DNA from 4 places in the Streptomyces roseifaciens genome. Region 1 is predicted to be linked to each of the others. Evidence: riboswitches for the same ligand, from Rfam matches in the RefSeq annotation. Region 1 holds a riboswitch; each other region holds the start of a gene.
The links. A riboswitch is a leader RNA that binds a small molecule or an ion and turns the genes downstream of it on or off. The one in region 1 is predicted to bind cobalamin.
Positions count from the first base shown of each region.

Region 1 (4,766 bases):
GGTCCGGCTGACCTGATTGTCCGTCCAATGCACTGGTAGCACCGGCGTGTCGCAACCGTCCACCGTTCCGACACGCCGGTACTGCCGACCGGCCGACCGGGTAGGTTCCGTTCGCAACGGCAGTGACCGAAGGGGTGGGAGATGTCGGCAGGGCGGATAGCGGTCGTGGGCGGGTCCATCGCGGGGTGCGCGGCGGCGCTCGCCGCGGCGCGGGCGGGCGCCGGCGAGGTCGTGGTGTACGAGCGGGCGGCCGGCGGGCTGCAGGACCGGGGCGTGGGCCTGGCCGTCCACGACCGGCGGTACGCGGAGCTGGAGGCGGCCGGATACCTGGACCCGGCCATTCCGTGGGTGCGGCTGACCTCGCGCCCCTGGATCGTCCGGGACGCGGGCAGCCGGGCCGGGCGGCGGGTGGGCGCACTGCCGTTCGGGTTCCGTTCGTACAACTGGGGGTCGCTCTGGAGCGAGCTGCGTGCGCGCGTGCCGTCCTCCGTCGCCTACGAGCGCGGCACCGCGGTCGAGCGGGTGGTGCCCGGGCCGGACGGCGCCGTCCTGCAGCTGGCCGGGGGCCGGGAGGAGCGCTTCGACCTCGTGGTCGGCGCCGACGGCTACCGCTCGGCCGTGCGGGCCGCAACGCGGGCCGCGACCGTGCCCCGTTACTCCGGATACGTGGCGTGGCGCGGCGCGCTCCCCGAGGCGGACCTGCCGGGGCCTGCGGAGGCGTGGGCGCGCGACGAGGCCGCCACCGTCGCCTTCCCGGGCGGCCACATGATCGTCTACCGCATCCCCGGCCCCGGCGGCACCGGCACCAGCGCCAACTGGGTCTTCTACTGCGTTCCCGACGACCCCGCCCACACCTTGTCCCTGGAGGCCGCGGCCGGCCTCCCGCCGAGCCGCGTGCCCGACGGGCTGACGGCGCAGCACCGCGCCGTCGTGGACGCGCACTTCCCGCCGTACTGGCAGGAGCTCGTCCGGCGCACCCCGAAGGACGCCACCTACGTCCAACCCGTTCATGACCTGTGCGTGCCGCGCTACGGGGAGGGCCGGCTCGTGCTCGTGGGGGACGCGGCGGCGGTCGCCCGGCCGCATTCGGGCAGCGGGGCCGTCAAGGCGCTGCAGGACGCCACGGTGCTGGAGCACTGCCTGGCGTCGGCCGGGAGCTGGGCCGGGGCCGTGGCCGCGTACGACGCCGCGCGGGCGCCGGCCGGCCGCGCGATCGTCGATCTCGGCCGCAGACTGGGCCGGGCGCAGGTGCAGGCCACGCCCGCCTGGGCCGCGCTGGACCAGGGCGCGCTGGAGGACTGGTGGCGGCAGGCGGCCGACGGCGGGCGGGACTTCGGCGGGCGGTCGCTCGGGGAGCGGGGCGGGGAGCCGCGCCGGTAGCGGCGGCCGGAGCAGGAGGACGCCGCCGAGCGCCACCGTCGATTGCGAGAGGTTTGCAACTGCAGAACCTGTGCACAACCGCTAGGGTGGCCCGGCCGTGGTGTTCGGGAAGACCGGTGACGGGCCTTCGTGGTCCCAGTCCGGAGCGGCCCTCGCCACTGTGATCGGGGAGTGACCGTCCCGTTCCGCGCGCTCCCAGGGCGCGCGGAGCCACTGGCCGCAGCCGGCTGCCGGGAAGGCGGGGACGGGCGCGAACGGACCCGTAAGCCAGGAGACCGGCCACGGCATCTCGCAAATGGTCCACGAGGTGCTGGAGCGTTCAACCCAAGATGTCCCTTCCCGCTGATTCCCCTGGTTCCCCCGGTCCCGCGCCCGCCTTCCGCTGGCGCCGCGAGGACACCGTGCGGACCGCCGGTCTGCTGGCCGTCATAGCCGCCCTGCACGTCGTCGCGTTCGGCGTGCTCTACCTGCTCGTCGTCCCCAACCACTACACCGTCGGCTCGAAGGTCTACGGGGTCGGGCTCGGCATCACCGCCTACACCCTCGGCATGCGGCACGCCTTCGACGCCGACCACATCGCCGCCATCGACAACACCACCCGCAAGCTCATGGCGGACGGCAAGCGCCCGGTCTCCGTCGGCTTCTGGTTCGCGCTCGGCCACTCCAGCGTCGTCGTCGCGATGGCCGCCCTGGTGGCCGGCGGCACCCAGCTCGCCGGGCGGCTGATGGACGAGGAGTCCACGGCCCACCAGACCCTGGGCGTCGTCGGCACGACGGTCTCCGGCGGCTTCCTCTACCTCATCGCCGCGCTCAACCTCGTCGCCCTCGCCGGCATCCTGCGCATCTTCCGCGCCATGCGCGAGGGCCGCTACGACGAGAAGGAGCTGGAGCAGCACCTGGACTCGCGCGGCTTCATGAACCGCATCCTCGGCCGCTTCACCCGCTCCATCACCCGGCCGGGGCAGATGTACCCCCTGGGCTTCCTCTTCGGGCTCGGCTTCGACACCGCCACCGAGGTCACGCTGATGGTGATGGCGGGCAGCGGCGCTGCCGCGGGCCTGCCCTGGTACGCGATCGTGTGCCTGCCGCTGCTGTTCGCCGCGGGCATGAGCCTGTTCGACACGCTCGACGGCACGTTCATGAACTTCGCCTACCAGTGGGCGTTCTCCAACCCGGTCCGCAAGGTCTACTACAACCTCACGATCACCGGCCTGTCCATCGCCGTCGCCTTCCTCATCGGCACCATCGAACTGGTCGGCGTCCTGCACGAGAAGCTGGGGCTGGACGACGCGGTGACCGGCTGGATCGCCGGCCTGAACCTCGACAACGTGGGCTTCGTCATCGTCGGCCTGTTCGTGGTGGTGTGGGCGGCGGCCCTCGGCTACTGGCGCTTCGGCAAGGTCGAACAGCGCTGGGCGGCCCGCACGCAGGCCGCGGCCGAGAGCTGACGCCGGCGGGCCCGGTCCCGGCGGGGCCGGGCCCGTACCCGATCGCGGCACCGGGCCTGACCGCGGGGCCGTAGCCGATCGCGGGACCGGACCGGCTCAGACGGCGCGGGCGGGCGCCTCCTCGGCCTCCTCCCGCGCCGCCGGGACGAGGTGCGCCTGCCCGGCGAGGATCACCAGGGCGCCCACGGCGAGCCCGGCGACCCCGCACGACGCGGCCCACGTGGGCCCGGCCGTCTCCAGCACCGTGCCGACGACGGCCGACCCCAGCGCCACGCCCGCCGTCATCAGGGTCACCAGCCAGGCGAACGCCTCGGTGACGGTGCCCGCCGGGGCGAGCTCGCCCACCAGCACGAACACGACGGTGAGCACGGGCGCGAGGAACAGGCCGGTGAGGATCATCAGGCCGGCCATGAGCGGCGGCGCGGGCAGCAGGCACAGCAGCCCGTACCCGGCCGTGAGCCCCAGCATCAGCAGCAGCGTCCGGCGCGGCGGCGCCACCCGCCAGTGGCGCACGGCCCCGTAGGCCAGCCCGCCGATCAGCGCGCCGAGGGCGTTGAGCGCGAGGAGCGTGGGGGCGCCGCCGGGCAGCCGGTGGTCCTCCGCGTAGTGGACGACGAGGACGTTGAGCGTGCCGATGGCGACGCCCGCGCCCGTGAGGCCCGTGAGCAGCACGACCAGGCCGCGGCTGCGCAGCGGGCCGAGCCGGTCGCCGGAGCGGGCGGGCGCCTTCCAGACCCGGGCGGGCGGGGCGGTGGCGACGACGAGCACTCCGGCGATGCCCAGGAGCGCACCGGCCCACAGCGCCGCCCCGGGCGAGGCGACGGCCACGCCGCCGGCCACCACCAGGGGCCCGCCGACGAAGACCAGTTCCTGCGAGGCGGAGTCCAGGGCGTAGGCCGCCTCCAGCTTCCCGGGCGCGACGATGTCCGGCCACAGGGCCCGCAGGCACGGCTCCAGCGGCGGCGTCGCCGCTCCGGCGAGCGCGACTCCGGCCAGGACGGCCGTGCGGCTGCCGGGCGCGATCGCCACGACCGCGAAGCCCACGGCCGCCACGAGGGCCGTGGGCAGCAGGACGAGCGGCTGGCCCGCCCGGTCCACGAGACGGCCCAGCAGCGGGCCGCCGATCGCGGAGGCGATGGCGAACACCCCCACGGCCACGCCCACGAACCCGTACGAAGCCCCCGCCTGACGGAGGGCCAGCGGCACGGCGACCGAAGCCATCGCGCTCGGCAGCCGCCCGACGAGGGTCCCCAGGAGCAGCCTGGTCACGTGGGGGCCGCGCAGCAGGTCCGCGTAGCTCATGGGGAATCCTCGCCGCTCGTCGACTCCCTCGGCCACTGGGTGGCCATGTCCGGCGTTGCCGCTCGCGTGGGTGAGATCACGAGGGAATGGTTATACGTAACACGTCGGCCGTCAAGGGATTTCCGGCAGGCCCGGACCCTGGCAGCGCAGATCCCCGCCGGGCACCGTGCCGTCCACCAGATAGGCGGCCACGGCGTCGTCCACGCACGCGTTGCCCCGGCTGGCGAAGACGCCGTGCGAGTAGTCGTTCTCCAGCGTGACCAGCCTGGATCCGGGCAGCACGCGCTGCATGGCCCGGGCGCCCTCGACCGGGGTGACGGGGTCGTGCTGCGAAGCGACGAGCAGGACCGGGGGAGCGGCCGGGCTGCCGAGGCGCGTGCGGCTGTGCGGGCGGTGGTGCCAGTACGCGCAGGCCGACGCCTCGATGCCGGTCAGGACGGGCAGCGGGTCGAGGCGGCGCAGCCGGCGGAGGTCGGCGACGACCCGCCCGGGTGCGGGACCGGGGCCGTCGGCGCACTTCACGGTGCGGTTGGCGGCCTCGTACGTACGGGAGTCCGGGCCGTCGAAGGGGGCCGCGGGGCGCAGGCCGCCGACCGTGCCGTCGCGCAGGTAGGTGCGCAGCCCGTCGCCGAGGGG
Region 1 covers NZ_LNBE01000003.1:902,925-907,690, forward strand. The annotation lists gene AS857_RS09785 (FAD binding domain-containing protein) at 142-1,380, shown strand; cobalamin riboswitch at 1,462-1,678, shown strand; gene nicT (Nickel transporter NicT) at 1,710-2,828, shown strand; gene AS857_RS09795 (MFS transporter) at 2,925-4,130, opposite strand; gene AS857_RS09800 (alpha/beta hydrolase) at 4,242-4,766, opposite strand, start outside.

Region 2 (4,766 bases), 680 kb from region 1:
GGCGTAGGCCAGGCCGCGGGCGATCACGGGCGCCATGCCGTTCTCGACCCGGTGGAAGCCCTCCGCCGTGCGCTCGCCCGTGCAGAACCGTGCGTCGAGCTCGTCGACGTCGCTGGTGAGGAGGGTGGCGGCGAGGGCGTCGGTGCGGGCCACGATCAGGGTGGGGACGTCGGCGATGTCGGCGGCGAGGCGGGCCGCGTTGAGGGTGCGGATGTGCTGGGCGGTGGGGACGAGGACCTTGCCGCCGAGGTGGCCGCACTTCTTCTCGGAGGCGAGCTGGTCCTCGTAGTGGATGCCGGCCGCACCGGCCGCGATCATCGCCTTGGTGAGCTCGAAGGCGTTCAGGGGGCCGCCGAAGCCGGCCTCGGCGTCGGCGACGACCGGCGCGAGCCAGTCGACGGCCGTGTCGGTGCCCTCGGCGGTGGCTATCTGGTCGGCGCGCAGCAGGGCGTTGTTGATGCGCCGCACCACCTGCGGCACCGAGTTGGCGGGGTAGAGGCTCTGGTCGGGGTAGGTGTGCCCGGCCTGGTTGGCGTCGGCGGCGACCTGCCAGCCGGACAGGTAGATCGCCTGCAGGCCGGCCCGCACCATCTGCACGGCCTGGCCGCCCGTGAGGGCGCCGAGCGCGTGGATGTAGTCGCGCTCGTGCAGCTGCCGCCACAGGCGCTCGGCGCCGCGGCGGGCCAGCGTGTGCTCCTCGCGGACGCTGCCGGACAGCTGGACGACGTCCTCCGCGCTGTAGGTGCGCTCGATGCCCTTCCAGCGGGGGTCCGTTGCCCACCGCTGTGCGAGTGCTTCCGCCGCCGTCTGTGCCTGCGCCATGATCGTCTCCCGGTGTCGCGCTCCGGACCGTGTCCTGGACCGCGTCGAAGTTCTGTCGATACTGCGAAGTTCTGTCAATCCTGCGAAGGGAAGCCGCTCCCCCTGGAACGTCATGGCCCGCCGTGCCTCGCCCGGGTGCGCAAAGGCTTGCCCGCCGTGGTTCCGGCTGAGTTCCGCCTTGGCTCCGGCTGGGTTCCGTCGGGCCGCATCACGACTCTGGCAGTGGCACTGCGTGCCATCAAGCGTGGCCTTCTGCCAAGTGTTGCGAATCTTCTCCGCACGTTCCGCCAAGTCTGCGAAGGTTCAATTCCCAAGGTTCAATTCCCATCGCATCCCATCGGAACGCGGACAGGAGTCGACGGTGAGCAAGACGTATGCGGGAGCCCGGCTGCGCAGGCTGCGCGAGGAACGGCGGCTCAGCCAGGCCGAGTTCGCCCGCGTCCTGGCCATATCCCCGAGCTACCTGAACCAGATGGAGCACGACTCCCGGCCGCTGACCGTCCCCGTCCTGCTGCGCCTGACCGAGGCGTTCGGCATCGACCCCGCCTTCTTCTCCGAGACCGGCACCACCCGCGTCCTCGCCGACCTGCGGGAAGCACTCGCCGACGAGATCGCCGGCGCCCGGGTCTCCCCGTCGGACCTGTCCGAACTCGCCTCCCGCCTGCCCGCGGTCGCCGCCGTCCTGATCGATCTCGGCCGCCGCAACCAGGCCCTGACCGAGCGCCTGGCGGAGGCCGCGGACGGCCGGGGCGGGAGCGGCGGCACCGGCCCGGCCTCACCCCGCTCCCCCCACGAGGAGATCCGGGAGTTCTTCTACCGCCGCCAGAACTACCTCCACGACCTCGACATCGCCGCCGAGGAGCTGGCCGCCGGCCTCGGCGTCCGCCCCGGCGGAGTGCTCCCGGCCCTGACCGCGCGCCTCACGCAGCGGCACGCCGTACAGCTCGTCGCGGACTCCGGCCGCCTGCACCACTACGATCCGCAGCGCCGGACCCTGCACCTCTCCGGCCGGCTCCGCCCCGGCCAGCGGGCCTTCCGGATGGCCACGCAGCTGGCCCTGCTGGAGTTCGCCGGGGAGCTGTCCGCGCTCGCCTCGCAGGACTACGACGAGGGCTCCACCACGTGGTCGCTCGCGCGGATCGGCATCGCCAACTACGTGGCCGCCGCGCTGATCCTGCCGTACGGCACCTTCCACGCGACGGCCGAGGAGCTGCGCTACGACGTCGAACGGCTCACCGACCACTTCGGCGTCGGCTACGAGACCGTCTGCCACCGGCTCAGCACGCTCCAGCGGCCGCGGCTGCGGGGCGTGCCCTTCTCGTTCGTCCGGGTCGACCGCGCCGGCAACATGTCCAAGCGCCAGTCCGCGACCGGCTTCCACTTCTCCCGCGCGGGCGGCACCTGCCCGCTGTGGAACGTCTACGAGGCCTTCGCCGCCCCGGGCCGCATCCACGTGCAGATCGCCGCCATGCCGGACGGGCAGCGCTACTTGTGGACCGCCCGCACCGTCACCCGCCAGCGCGGCGGCTGGGGCGAGCCCGGCAAGACCTTCGCCATCGGGCTCGGCTGCGAGATCCGGCACGCCTCCCGGCTCGTCTACTCCGACGGCCTCGACCTCGGCAACGCCTCCGCCGCCACGCCCATCGGCATGGGCTGCCGCATCTGCGAACGCCTCGACTGCCCGCAGCGGGCCGTACCCCCGCTCGGCCGCCCCCTGGCGATCGACGAGAACAGCAGCACGTTCGTGCCGTACCCGGTGGCGGACAAGTGATCACGCCGGGGGTGGACTTACTAGGACGTCCAACTATATGTTCGTGACCAAGGCCCGCGGTGCAGGGAAGCCGGTGTGATTCCGGCACGGTCCCGCCACTGTGACCGGGGAGTGTGCCGTCGACAGCACGCCACTGACGAGATGCGTCATTCGTCGGGAAGGCTGGCGGCGCGCGGTGATCCGGGAGTCAGGATACCGGCCGCGGGGTGTTCCGTGTTGTCCACGAGGATGGAGCAGACACGCATGGCACCGGTCCGTACTCACGACCCTGGTGATCCGGCGGAGCGCGCACACCTGTCCGCGCACCCGTAGCTCCCGGCGGAGCCGCGAAGCCCCATGCCCATCCCCGGATCTCACCTGACCTGACGAGAGCAGGCTTCCATGGTCCGTGAACTGACACATTTCATCGGCGGCAAGCACACCCCCGGAACGTCGGGGCTCTTCGCCGACGTGTACGACCCCAACACCGGCGCCGTGCAGGCCCGGGTGCCCCTGGCCGGGCGCGAGGACACCGCGGCCGCGATCGCCGACGCGGCGGCCTCGCAGCCGGAGTGGGGCGAGTGGAACCCGCAGCGCCGGGCCCGCGTCCTGCTGAGGTTCCTGCAGCTGGTCGAGGGCGAACGGGAGACCCTCGCCCGCCTGTTGTCGGCCGAGCACGGCAAGACGATCGCCGACGCCCACGGCGACATCCAGCGCGGCCTGGAGGTCGTCGAGTTCGCCGCCGGAATCCCGCACCTGCTCAAGGGCGAGTTCACGGACAACGCGGGCACGGGCATCGACGTCCACTCGCTGCGCGGCCCCCTCGGCGTCACCGCCGGCATCACCCCCTTCAACTTCCCCGCGATGATCCCGCTGTGGAAGGCCGCGCCCGCGATCGCCTGCGGGAACGCCTTCGTCCTCAAGCCCTCCGAGCGCGACCCGTCCGTACCGCTGCGGCTCGCGGAGCTCTTCCTCGAAGCGGGCCTGCCCCCGGGCGTGTTCAACGTGGTCAACGGCGGCAAGGAGGCCGTCGAGACCCTGCTGGAGGACCCCAGGGTCCAGGCCGTCGGCTTCGTCGGATCCACGCCGATCGCGGCGCACATCTACGCCACCGCGGCCGCCCGCGGCAAGCGCGCCCAGTGCTTCGGCGGTGCCAAGAACCACATGATCGTGATGCCGGACGCCGACCTCGACCAGGCCGCGGACGCCCTGATCGGCGCCGGGTACGGGTCGGCGGGCGAGCGCTGCATGGCGATCTCCGTGGCCGTCCCCGTCGGCGAGGAGACCGCCGACGCCCTGGTCGCCAAGCTCAAGGAGCGCATCGGCGCGCTGCGCATCGGCCGCTCCGACGACCCGGACGCCGACTTCGGCCCGCTGGTGAGCCGGGACGCCCTCGACCGCGTGCGCCGCTACGTGGACATCGGCACCACGGAGGGCGCCGAACTGGTCGTCGACGGGCGCGGCTTCGTCCTGCCCGGCCACGAGAACGGCTTCTTCGCCGGGGCCACGCTCTTCGACCGCGTCTCCACCGGCATGCGGATCTACCGGGAGGAGATCTTCGGACCGGTGCTCTGCGTCGTCCGCGCCGCCGGCTACGAGGAGGCCCTGCGGCTGCCCAGCGAGCACCCGTACGGCAACGGCGTGGCGATCTTCACCCGGGACGGGGACACCGCCCGGGACTTCACCCGGCGGGTGAACACCGGCATGGTCGGCGTCAACGTGCCCATCCCCGTACCGGTGGCGTACCACACCTTCGGCGGCTGGAAGCGCTCCGGCTTCGGCGACCTCAACCAGCACGGGCCGGACGCGATCCGCTTCTACACCCGTACCAAGACCGTCACCTCGCGCTGGCCCTCCGGGGTCAAGGAGGGCGCGAGCTTCACCATCCCCACGATGCGATGACGGCGATGACCGGCACCATGCTCTCCGGCGAGCAGCTCGCGATCGCCGAGACGACGCTCGACTTCGCCGAGGAACACCTCGCCCCGCACGCCGTCGCCTGGGACCAGGGCAAGCACTTCCCCGTCGACGTCCTGCGCAAGGGCGCGGACCTGGGGCTCGGCGGCGTCTACGTCCGCGAGTCCTCCGGGGGCTCCGGACTGACCCGCTCCGACGGCGTCGTCGTCTTCGAGACCCTGGCCACCGGCTGCCCCTCGATCGCCGGCTACCTCTCCATCCACAACATGGTCGCCTG
Region 2 covers NZ_LNBE01000003.1:1,578,274-1,583,039, reverse strand. The annotation lists gene aceA (isocitrate lyase) at 1-822, opposite strand, end outside; gene AS857_RS12590 (short-chain fatty acyl-CoA regulator family protein) at 1,184-2,593, shown strand; cobalamin riboswitch at 2,634-2,811, shown strand; gene AS857_RS12585 (CoA-acylating methylmalonate-semialdehyde dehydrogenase) at 2,975-4,474, shown strand; gene AS857_RS12580 (acyl-CoA dehydrogenase family protein) at 4,480-4,766, shown strand, end outside.
Region 2: another riboswitch for cobalamin. It lies ahead of AS857_RS12585 (CoA-acylating methylmalonate-semialdehyde dehydrogenase); the one in region 1 lies ahead of nicT (Nickel transporter NicT).

Region 3 (4,766 bases), on a different contig from region 1:
CCTGCGGGATCCAGCGCATCTCCTGGACCGAGCCGTTGGCCTCGGTCATCGCCTCGCGGGTGGCGCGGTCCCACACGCCGAGCTTCTTGAGGTCCTCCACCAGGTAGGTGTTGACCTGCAGGAACTCACCGGAGAGCGTCTCGCGCTTGAAGAGGTTGGAGACCTGCGGCTCGATGCACTCGTACACGCCGGCGATGGAGGCGATGGTGGCCGTCGGGGCGATGGCGAGCAGCAGCGAGTTGCGCATGCCGACCTCGCCGATGCGGGCGCGCAGCGCCTCCCAGCGGTCCTCCCAGGCGGCGACGGCGTTGGGGTAGTGGTCCGGGTGCAGCACGCCGCGGGCGGTGCGCGTCGCGGACCAGGCCGGGTGCGGGCCGTGCCGCTCGGCGAGGTCGGCGGAGGCCTCGTACGCCGCGAGCATGATGCGCTCGGAGATGCGGGTGGACAGCTCCTTGGCCTCGGGCGAGTCGAAGGGCATGCGCAGGCGGAAGAAGACGTCCTGCAGGCCCATCAGGCCCAGGCCCACCGGGCGCCAGCGGCTGTTGGAGCTGCCGGCCTGCTCGGTCGGGTAGAAGTTGATGTCCACGACGCGGTCGAGGAACGTGACGGCCGTGCGGACCGTGCGGTCGAGCTTCTCCCAGTCCATCTCGCCGTCGGCGCCGAGGTGCTGCGCGAGGTTGACGGAGCCCAGGTTGCAGACCGCGGTCTCGCCGTCGTCCGTGACCTCGAGGATCTCGGTGCAGAGGTTCGAGGAGTGGACGACCGCGCCCTTCTCGGCCGTCTGGTTGGCGGTGCGGTTGGCGGCGTCCTTGAACGTCATCCAGCCGTTGCCGGTCTGCGCGAGGGTGCGCATCATGCGGGCGTAGAGCACGCGGGCCGGGATCTGCTTGACGGCCTTGCCCTCGGCCTCGTACTTGCGGTACGCGGCGTCGAACTCGTCGCCGTAGAGGTCGACCAGGTCGGGCGTGTCGGCCGGGGAGAACAGCGACCACTCGGCGTCGGCCTCGACGCGGCGCATGAACTCGTCCGGGATCCAGTGCGCGATGTTGAGGTTGTGGGTGCGGCGGGCCTCCTCACCGGTGTTGTCGCGGAGCTCCAGGAACTCCTCGATGTCGGCGTGCCAGGTCTCGAGGTAGACGCAGGCCGCGCCCTTGCGCCGGCCGCCCTGGTTGACGGCGGCGACGGAGGCGTCGAGGGTGCGCAGGAACGGCACGATGCCGTTGGAGTGGCCGTTGGTGCCGCGGATCAGCGAGCCGCGCGAGCGGATGCGGCTGTACGACAGGCCGATGCCGCCGGCGTGCTTCGACAGGCGCGCCACCTGGTGGTAGCGGTCGTAGATCGAGTCCAGCTCGTCCAGCGGGGAGTCCAGCAGGTAGCAGGACGACATCTGCGGGTGGCGGGTGCCGGAGTTGAAGAGCGTGGGGGAGGACGGCAGGTACGACAGGGTGCTCGTCAGGCCGTACAGCTCGGCGACGTCGGCGACGGCGCGCTCGGAGTGGTCCTCGGCCAGGCCGCAGGCCACGCGCAGCAGGAAGTGCTGCGGGGTCTCGATCACGTTGCGGGTGATCGGGTGGCGCAGCAGGTAGCGGCTGTGCAGGGTGCGCAGGCCGAAGTAGCCGAAGCGGTCGTCGGCGCCGCCGAGGAGGGCCTCGTCGACCAGCTCGTCCAGGCGCGCGGCGTGCGTGGCCACGAAGGCGGCGGTGTCGTCCGCGATCAGGCCCTCGCGGTGGCCGACGGCGACCGAGGCGGAGAAGGACGTGGCGCCCTGGCCGGCGGCCTCGTCGGCGATCGCGCGGGTGAGCAGCCGGGCGGCGAGCTTGGAGTACTCGGGCTCCTCGGCGATCAGCCCGGCGGCGGCCTCGGTGGCGAGGGAGCGGAGCTCGGCCTCGTCCGAGTTCGCGCTCCGGCCCCGCAGTGCGGCGGCGGCGACCTTGCCGGGGTCGGTGGCGGGAAGGTCGGCGGTGAGGTCGGTCAGGGTGCGCAGCAGCGCGGTCCCGGGGCCGCCGGTCGCTTCTTCCGCTGAGACCGGATCGGCGGGCGCGATGGTCACTGAGGCTCTCCCTCGCTCGGCTGGGTGGGCCGGCGGGAGGGTACGACGGTCGCGCACGGGCACGCCTGATGGACCAGGGCATGCCTCGTAGGCGTCCGTCGGCCCAACCCGCGAGGCCCGGACGAATTCAACGCCCATAGCCGAGCCCAGGGCAGGCTCGGTGGAGGGCGTGCTGCCGGCAGGTACTCGGACTCCTGCATGCGCGGCTTAACGGCATACATGCACCGTTGCGGGACAGTTCCGGATTTTCACCGGATTCCCCTGCGACGACAGCGAGGACGAGCATACATCTAGTGCCGCCCCTCGCACGCGCCCCCACATGTTGTGTCGCGCGGTAAGCGCATAGGTCGGAATGTGTTATCAGGCCCCGGTGTTGAGGGTGGGTTCGCAGGTCGGAGGGGGGTCGGGTGCGGGGCACGGCGAAGGGCCGTCACGCCCCCTCCAGGGGGGTGTGACGGCCCGGTCGGCTCCGCGGGGCGAGGGCCCCGCCGAGGGTCGCTCTAATGGCCTCCAGGGGCCCCTGCGGTGGCCGGCGGGAGCTCGGCCCGGACCCCGGGGTCGCCGGCGTCCGCCGTGTAGTCCGCCGCCGTGGTCTCGTCCGTGCCGTCCGGCACGCGGAGCGCCTTCAGGACGAAGGTCAGGACGATGACGACGATCACATTGAGCGCGAAGGCGGTGAGCCCGATATAGCCCTTTTCTCCGATAAGGGGGATGAGGTTGGTATTCCCGAAATGATCCTGCGTCGCGCTCGGCGTGTCGTACGCCTTCCAGGTGCCGTACCCCATGCCCGCGGCCCAGCCGGCCAGCAGGGCCCAGCGGTGGAACCAGCGGGTGAAGAGCCCGCCCACGAGCGCGGGGACCGTCTGCAGGATCCAGATGCCACCGAGCAGCTGGAAGTTGATGGCGACGGTCTTGTCCATGGTGAGGACGAAGACGAGCGCGCCGACCTTCACCAGCAGCGAGGCGAGCTTGGAGACCTTCGCCTCGTGTCCGGGCGAGGCGTCCGGCCGGATGAAGTCCTTGTAGATGTTGCGGGTGAAAAGGTTCGCCGCGGCGATCGACATGATCGCGGCCGGGACCAGGGCGCCGATGCCGATGGCGGCGAAGGCCACGCCCGTGAACCAGTCCGGGAACATGTCCTCGAACAGCTGCGGGATCGCGAGCTGCCCGTTCTTCACCTTGATCCCCGCGGCGATGGCCATGAAGCCGAGCATCGCGAGCAGGCCCAGCATCAGGGAGTACAGCGGCAGGATCGTCGTATTGCGGCGGATGACGTTGCGGCCTTTGCTGGAGAGAACCGCGGTCACCGAGTGGGGGTAGAGGAAGAGCGCCATCGCCGAGCCGAGCGCGAGCGTCGCGTACGCCCACTGCGCGTCCGGACCGCTCACCAGGGCGCCGCGCGGCTTGCCGGTCTCCGGGTTCTTGACCGCGAACGCTTCGCCCGCCTTGCTGAAGATGTGGTCGAAACCGCCCAGCTTGATGGGGATGTAGATGATCGCCACGATGATCACGATGTAGATCAGCGCGTCCTTGACGAAGGCGATCAGCGCGGGCGCCCGCAGCCCGGAGGAGTAGGTGTAGGCCGCGAGCACGCCGAAGGCGATGAGCAGCGGCAGGTCCTTCATGAACCAGTTCGACCCGCCGCCCACGCCCAGCACGTCCAGGACCGCCTGTATGCCGACGAGCTGCAGCGCGATGTACGGCATCGTCGCGAGGATGCCGGTGAGCGCGAGGGCGAGCGAGAGGCCCTTCGAGCCGAAGCGGCCGCGGACGAAGTCCGACGACGTCACGTAGCCGTGCTTGTGGGAGACCGACCACAGGCGGGGCAGGAAGGTGAAGACCAGGGGGTAGCAGAGGATCGTGTACGGCACCGCGAAGAAGCCGGCCGCACCGCCCGCGTAGATCGCCGCCGGGACGGCCACGAAGGTGTACGCGGTATAGAGGTCGCCGCCGAGCAGGAACCAGGTGACCCAGGTACCGAAGGACCGGCCGCCCAGCCCCCACTCGTCGAGGTTGTCCGCGTTCTCCGCACGCCGCCACTTCGAGGCCATGAAGCCCATGACCGTCACGGCGAGGAAGAAGAAGATGAAGACGGCGAGCGCCACGCCGTTCACGCCGTCCTTCATCGCCGCTCACCCGCCTTGCGGGCCCGCTCCTGGCGCCGCACGAGCACGTAGGCGACGACGGTGAGCAGGGTCGACACGGGCACCCACAGCATCTGGTACCAGTAGAAGAAAGGGATGCCGATGAAGGCGGGCGCGGTCCTGGCGTAGGAGTCGACCCACAGCATCGCGACGAACGGGACGGCCAGACACAGTCCCGCCACGGCCAGGGGCAGGGTGACGACCGCCCTCCTGCCGCCCTCCGGTGGTTCCGTCATGGTGGTGACTCCCCCCTGTGTGATCACTGCGTGATGCGCAGGAAATCTAGGCGAGGGGCCCGCTGGGCGTCACCCCCTGTCCGCATATCGGTATGACAACGACATCGGGCCTGTTGAAATGGCGTTCCGTTTATGGTGAGTTGATGGACATGGAGGCGTCTTGAGGTGGGCGGTCGCCGGCTGCGGCGACGTCGTGCGGCGTCATGTACTGCCGGCCCTGCGCGGCCTGGGCGAGGAGACGGCGTACGTCTGGGGGCGGGACCCTGCGCGCGCCGCCCGCACGGCCGCGGAGCACGGGGTGCCCGCGGGCGGCGACGACCTCGGCCGGCTCACGGC
Region 3 covers NZ_LNBE01000004.1:2,680,954-2,685,719, forward strand. The annotation lists gene AS857_RS29245 (ribonucleoside-diphosphate reductase subunit alpha) at 1-2,050, opposite strand, end outside; adenosylcobalamin-variant (AdoCbl-variant) riboswitch at 2,223-2,323, opposite strand; gene mctP (monocarboxylate uptake permease MctP) at 2,551-4,176, opposite strand; gene AS857_RS29255 (DUF3311 domain-containing protein) at 4,173-4,430, opposite strand; gene AS857_RS29260 (Gfo/Idh/MocA family protein) at 4,591-4,766, shown strand, end outside.
Region 3: another riboswitch for cobalamin. It lies ahead of AS857_RS29245 (ribonucleoside-diphosphate reductase subunit alpha); the one in region 1 lies ahead of nicT (Nickel transporter NicT).

Region 4 (4,766 bases), on a different contig from region 1:
ACGACGCCCAGAAGACCATGGGCGTGATCACCCTCGCCCTCGTCGCCGGCGGCGTCGTCGCCCCGCACGCCGACCCGCCCATGTGGGTCATCGTCTCCGCGGGCCTGGCCATCGCGCTCGGCACGTACCTGGGCGGCTGGCGCATCATCCAGACCCTCGGCAAGGGCCTCACCGACATCAAGCCCGCGCAGGGCTTCGCCGCGCAGACCGGCGCCGCGACCGTGATCCTCGCCTCCTCGCACATCGGCTTCGCCCTCTCCACCACCCAGGTCTGCTCCGGCTCGATCATGGGCGCCGGCCTCGGCCGCAAGGGCGGCGTCGTCCGCTGGTCGACCGCAAGCCGCATGATCATGGCCTGGGGCCTGACCCTGCCCGCCGCGGGCCTGGTCGCCGGTGGCGCCGCCCTCCTCGCCGACCAGGGCGACTGGGGCGTCGCGGCCGTCGCCGTCCTCGGCCTGGCCGTCTCCGGCGCGATCTGGCTGGCCTCGCGCCGCAAGCCGGTCACCCACGAGGACCTCGACTCGAGCGAGGCCGGCACCGACGCCGAGCCGGCCGGTGTCGTCACCGCGGCCCTGCAGGCCGTCGCCCCGCCGCCGGCCGGCCCCCTGGCCGCCGCGGTCTCCCCCTCCCCCGAGGCCGGGCGGGCTCCTGCCGCCGCCACGGCGAGCTAAGGCTTAAGGAAGAAACAGCATGCAGATCGACTGGGCAGCCCTCGGCCAGGTCTTCGGCGTCAGCCTCGTGGTGACGGTCGGCCTGGTGGGCATCTTCACCCTCGGCATCGTCGGCACGTCTCCCCGTGCGGGGAGCTCGGCGGGCTCGGCGGCGGGTGCGGGTGCGCTCGCGCGGCGCTCCGGTGCGTACGCGTGCTTCGCACTGTGCGCGGCGGCCGTGGGTTACGGCATCTACCTGATCGTGGTGTAACCGCCACGACCCGCTTCGACGGCCGGGACCCCCATGGGGGTCCCGGCCGCTGCGTTTCCCCTCCGGGGGTTGCAGGCACCTTCGGGTGTCGCAGGCGGCACGGCACCGCCGGGAAGGCGCGTCACGGTTGCGCGCCGCGGCGGCGGCACAAGATTCCGCCTCGGCCCGGGCGGCAAAGGCCGGGGCCGCCCTCGCCCTCGCGCCCGCCGCACGCAACATCCGCCGCAACGGCGGGCAACCAGCACGGCGGAGCCCGGCGGTGCTCTGCTCCCGGTCTGCTCGGCGCAGCCGGGAACGTCGGGTCGGGCCAGGTCAGAGGTGAGTTGACGGCGCCCGCGGCGCATGGTGGACTTCCGGAGCCAAACGGCGACAGCAGAGGAAGCCGGTGTGAATCCGGCGCGGTCCCGCCACTGTCACCGGGGAGCGTCTCCCCCACGCGATGCCACGGCGGCGAGCCGGAAGGCCGGGGCGGCGCGGATCCGGGAGCCAGGAGACTCTGGTCGCCGGTCACGTCGAGCCAGGGCGCGGACCCTGAGTGAGGACACATCGTCATGCCCGGCGCCCGCCACCGAACGCCCCGCACACTTCCCTCCCCCCGCCGAGGCGTGACGGCGGTCTGAGCCGATGCGTGCCGATCCGATCGGTTTCGCGTGCGGCGCCGCCCTCGGCTTCCTCGGTGACCGCGTCCTGGGCGACCCCCGCCGCGGCCACCCCGTGGCCGCGTTCGGCCGCGCCGCCCAGACCGTCGAGCAACGCCTGTGGCGCGACCACCGCGGCCACGGCGCCGTGCACGCCCTGCTGTGCGCGGGCGGCGCCGCCGCCGGTGCCGCGCTGCTGGCGCGCGCCGCACGCGCTTCCCGCCCCGCCGGCATCGCCCTGACCGCCGCCGCCACCTGGGCCGTGCTCGGGGGCACCTCCCTGGGCCGCGAGGCCCGCGCCATCGGCGGCGCGCTCGCCGCCGGCGACGAGGACGTCGCCCGCGAGCGCCTGCCGCACCTGTGCGGGCGCGACCCGCAGGCCCTGGACGGGCAGCAGATCGCGCGCGCCGTCGTGGAGTCCGTGGCCGAGAACACCTCCGACGCCGTCGTCGGCGCGCTGGTGTGGGGCGCCCTGGGGGGCGTGCCGGGGCTGGTGGGCTTCCGGGCGGTGAACACGCTGGACGCGATGGTGGGCCACAAGTCGCCCCGATACCGCCGCTTCGGCTGGGCCTCGGCCCGTCTCGACGACGTCGCCGGCTGGCCCGGCGCCCGCCTCACCGCGGCCCTCGCCGTCCTCGCGGGCCCGGATCCGCGCGGCGCCTGGCGGGTGGTCCGGCGGGACGCGTCCCGTCACCCCAGCCCCAACGCGGGCCCCGTGGAGGCCGCGTTCGCCGGCGCCCTCGGCGTGCGCCTCGGCGGCACCCTCGCGTACGCGGGCCGCGTCGAGCACCGTCCCGTGCTGGGGGCGGAGAACCGCCCGGTGGCGACGGACGACATCGAACGCGCGGTACGCCTTTCGCGCCGGGTGTCCCTGCTGGCCCTGGGAACGGCCGTGGTGGGCAGGCTCTCTGTCGGAAACTTCGCACGGTACGCACGGAGGAGGAGCCGGTGACGGCTGACAGGAGCGGGCCCGCGGGCCCGCTGGGCGGGGGCCTGCTGGTGGCCGGCACCACCTCGGACGCGGGCAAGAGCGTGGTGACGGCCGGCATCTGCCGCTGGCTGTCCCGCAAGGGCGTCAAGGTCGCGCCGTTCAAGGCGCAGAACATGTCGCTCAACTCGTTCGTCACGCGCGAGGGCGCGGAGATAGGCCGGGCCCAGGCCATGCAGGCGGCCGCGGCCCGCGTGGAGCCGAGCGCCCTCATGAACCCCGTGCTGCTCAAACCGGGCGGCGACCGCAGCAGCCAGGTCGTGCTGATGGGCAAGCCGGTGGGCGAGCTCAGCGCGCGCGGCTATCACGCGGGCCGCCAGGAGCAGCTGTTCGGCACGGTGACGGAGTGCCTGGAGGAGCTGCGGCGCACGCACGACGCGGTGATCTGCGAGGGCGCCGGCAGCCCGGCCGAGATCAACCTGCGGCGCAGCGACATCGTCAACATGGGCATCGCCCGGGCGGCCCGGCTGCCCGTGGTCGTGGTCGGCGACATCGACCGCGGCGGCGTCTTCGCGTCGTTCTTCGGCACGACGGCCCTGCTCTCGCCCGAGGACCAGGAGCTGATAGCGGGTTACGTCGTCAACAAGTTCCGGGGCGACGTGACGCTGCTGGAGCCCGGCCTGGACATGCTGTACGAGCTGACGGGCCGGCGGACGTTCGGCGTCCTGCCGTTCGCGCACGGCCTGGGCATCGACGAGGAGGACGGCCTGCGCGTCTCGCTGCGCGGCGCCGTACGGGAGTCGGTGGTGGCCCCGCCGCACGGGGCGGACGTGCTGCGGGTCGCGGTGTGCGCGGTGCCGCTGATGTCCAACTTCACGGACGTGGACGCGCTGGCCGCCGAGCCGGGCGTGGTCGTCCGCTTCGTGGACCGCCCCGAGGAGCTCGCCGACGCGGACCTGGTGGTCGTGCCGGGGACGCGCGGGACGGTACGGGCGCTGGCCTGGCTGCGCGAGCGCGGGCTCGCGGACGCGCTGGCCCGGCGCGCCGCCGAGGGCCGCCCGGTCCTGGGCATCTGCGGCGGCTTCCAGGTACTGGGCGAGCGGATCGAGGACGAGGTGGAGTCCCGGGCGGGCGTCGTCGAGGGGCTGGGCCTGCTGCCGGTGCGCATCCGCTTCGACGCGGAGAAGACCCTGGCACGGCCGGTGGGCACGGCCCTGGGCGAGCCCGTCGAGGGCTACGAGATCCACCACGGCGTGGCCGACGTGCAGGGCGGCGACGAGCCGTTCCTCGACGGCTGCCGCGTGGGCGCCGTGTGGGGCACGCACTGGCACGGTTCGCTGGAGAGCGACGGCTTCCGGCGGGCGTTCCTGCGGCGCGTCGCGGAAGCCGCGGGCCGGGCGTTCGTCCCGGCACCGGACACGAGCTTCGCGGCGCTGCGGGAGGAACAGCTGGACCGGCTGGGCGATCTGATCGAGGAACACGCGGACACGGACGCGCTGCTGCGGCTGATCGAGGACGGGGTTCCCCCGGGGGTCCCGTTCATACCGCCGGGCGCACCGGCTCCGCTCGCGCGGAACGACAACACAGGGGGTACCCGTTGACGGCCTCGGCCACCTACCCGTTCACCGCGGTCGTCGGCATGGACGACATGCGGCTGGGCCTGCTCCTCAACGCCATCTCGCCGTCCATCGGCGGGGTGCTCGTACGGGGTGAGAAGGGCACGGCGAAGACGACGACCGTCCGCGCCCTGTCCACGCTGCTGCCGTGGATCGACGCCGTCGCCGGATGCCGGTTCTCGTGCGACCCGGCGTCCCCCGACGCCCGCTGCCCGGACGGCCCGCACGAGGACGGGGCGGCGCACGCCGCCCGTGCCGCCCGCATGGTCGAACTGCCCGTCGGCGCCTCCGAGGACCGGCTCGTGGGGGCGCTCGACATCGAACGCGCGCTGGGCGAGGGCGTGAAGGCGTTCGAGCCGGGCCTGCTGGCCGCCGCGCACCGGGGCGTGCTGTACGTCGACGAGGTCAACCTGCTGGGCGACCACCTGGTCGACGCCCTCCTCGACGCGGCCGCCACCGGCGCCGCCTACGTCGAGCGCGAAGGCGTCTCCGTACGCCACGCGTCCCGCTTCCTCCTCGTCGGCACCATGAACCCCGAAGAGGGCGAACTGCGCCCCCAGCTCCTGGACCGCTTCGGCCTGACCGTCGAGGTCGCGGCCTCGCGCGAGCCCGACGAGCGCGTCGAGGTCGTCCGGCGCCGACTGGCGTACGACGAGGACCCGG
Region 4 covers NZ_LNBE01000004.1:1,062,492-1,067,257, reverse strand. The annotation lists gene AS857_RS21870 (inorganic phosphate transporter) at 1-671, shown strand, start outside; gene AS857_RS21865 (hypothetical protein) at 691-921, shown strand; cobalamin riboswitch at 1,298-1,417, shown strand; gene AS857_RS21860 (cobalamin biosynthesis protein) at 1,546-2,511, shown strand; gene AS857_RS21855 (cobyric acid synthase) at 2,541-4,088, shown strand; gene AS857_RS21850 (putative cobaltochelatase) at 4,127-4,766, shown strand, end outside.
Region 4: another riboswitch for cobalamin. It lies ahead of AS857_RS21860 (cobalamin biosynthesis protein); the one in region 1 lies ahead of nicT (Nickel transporter NicT).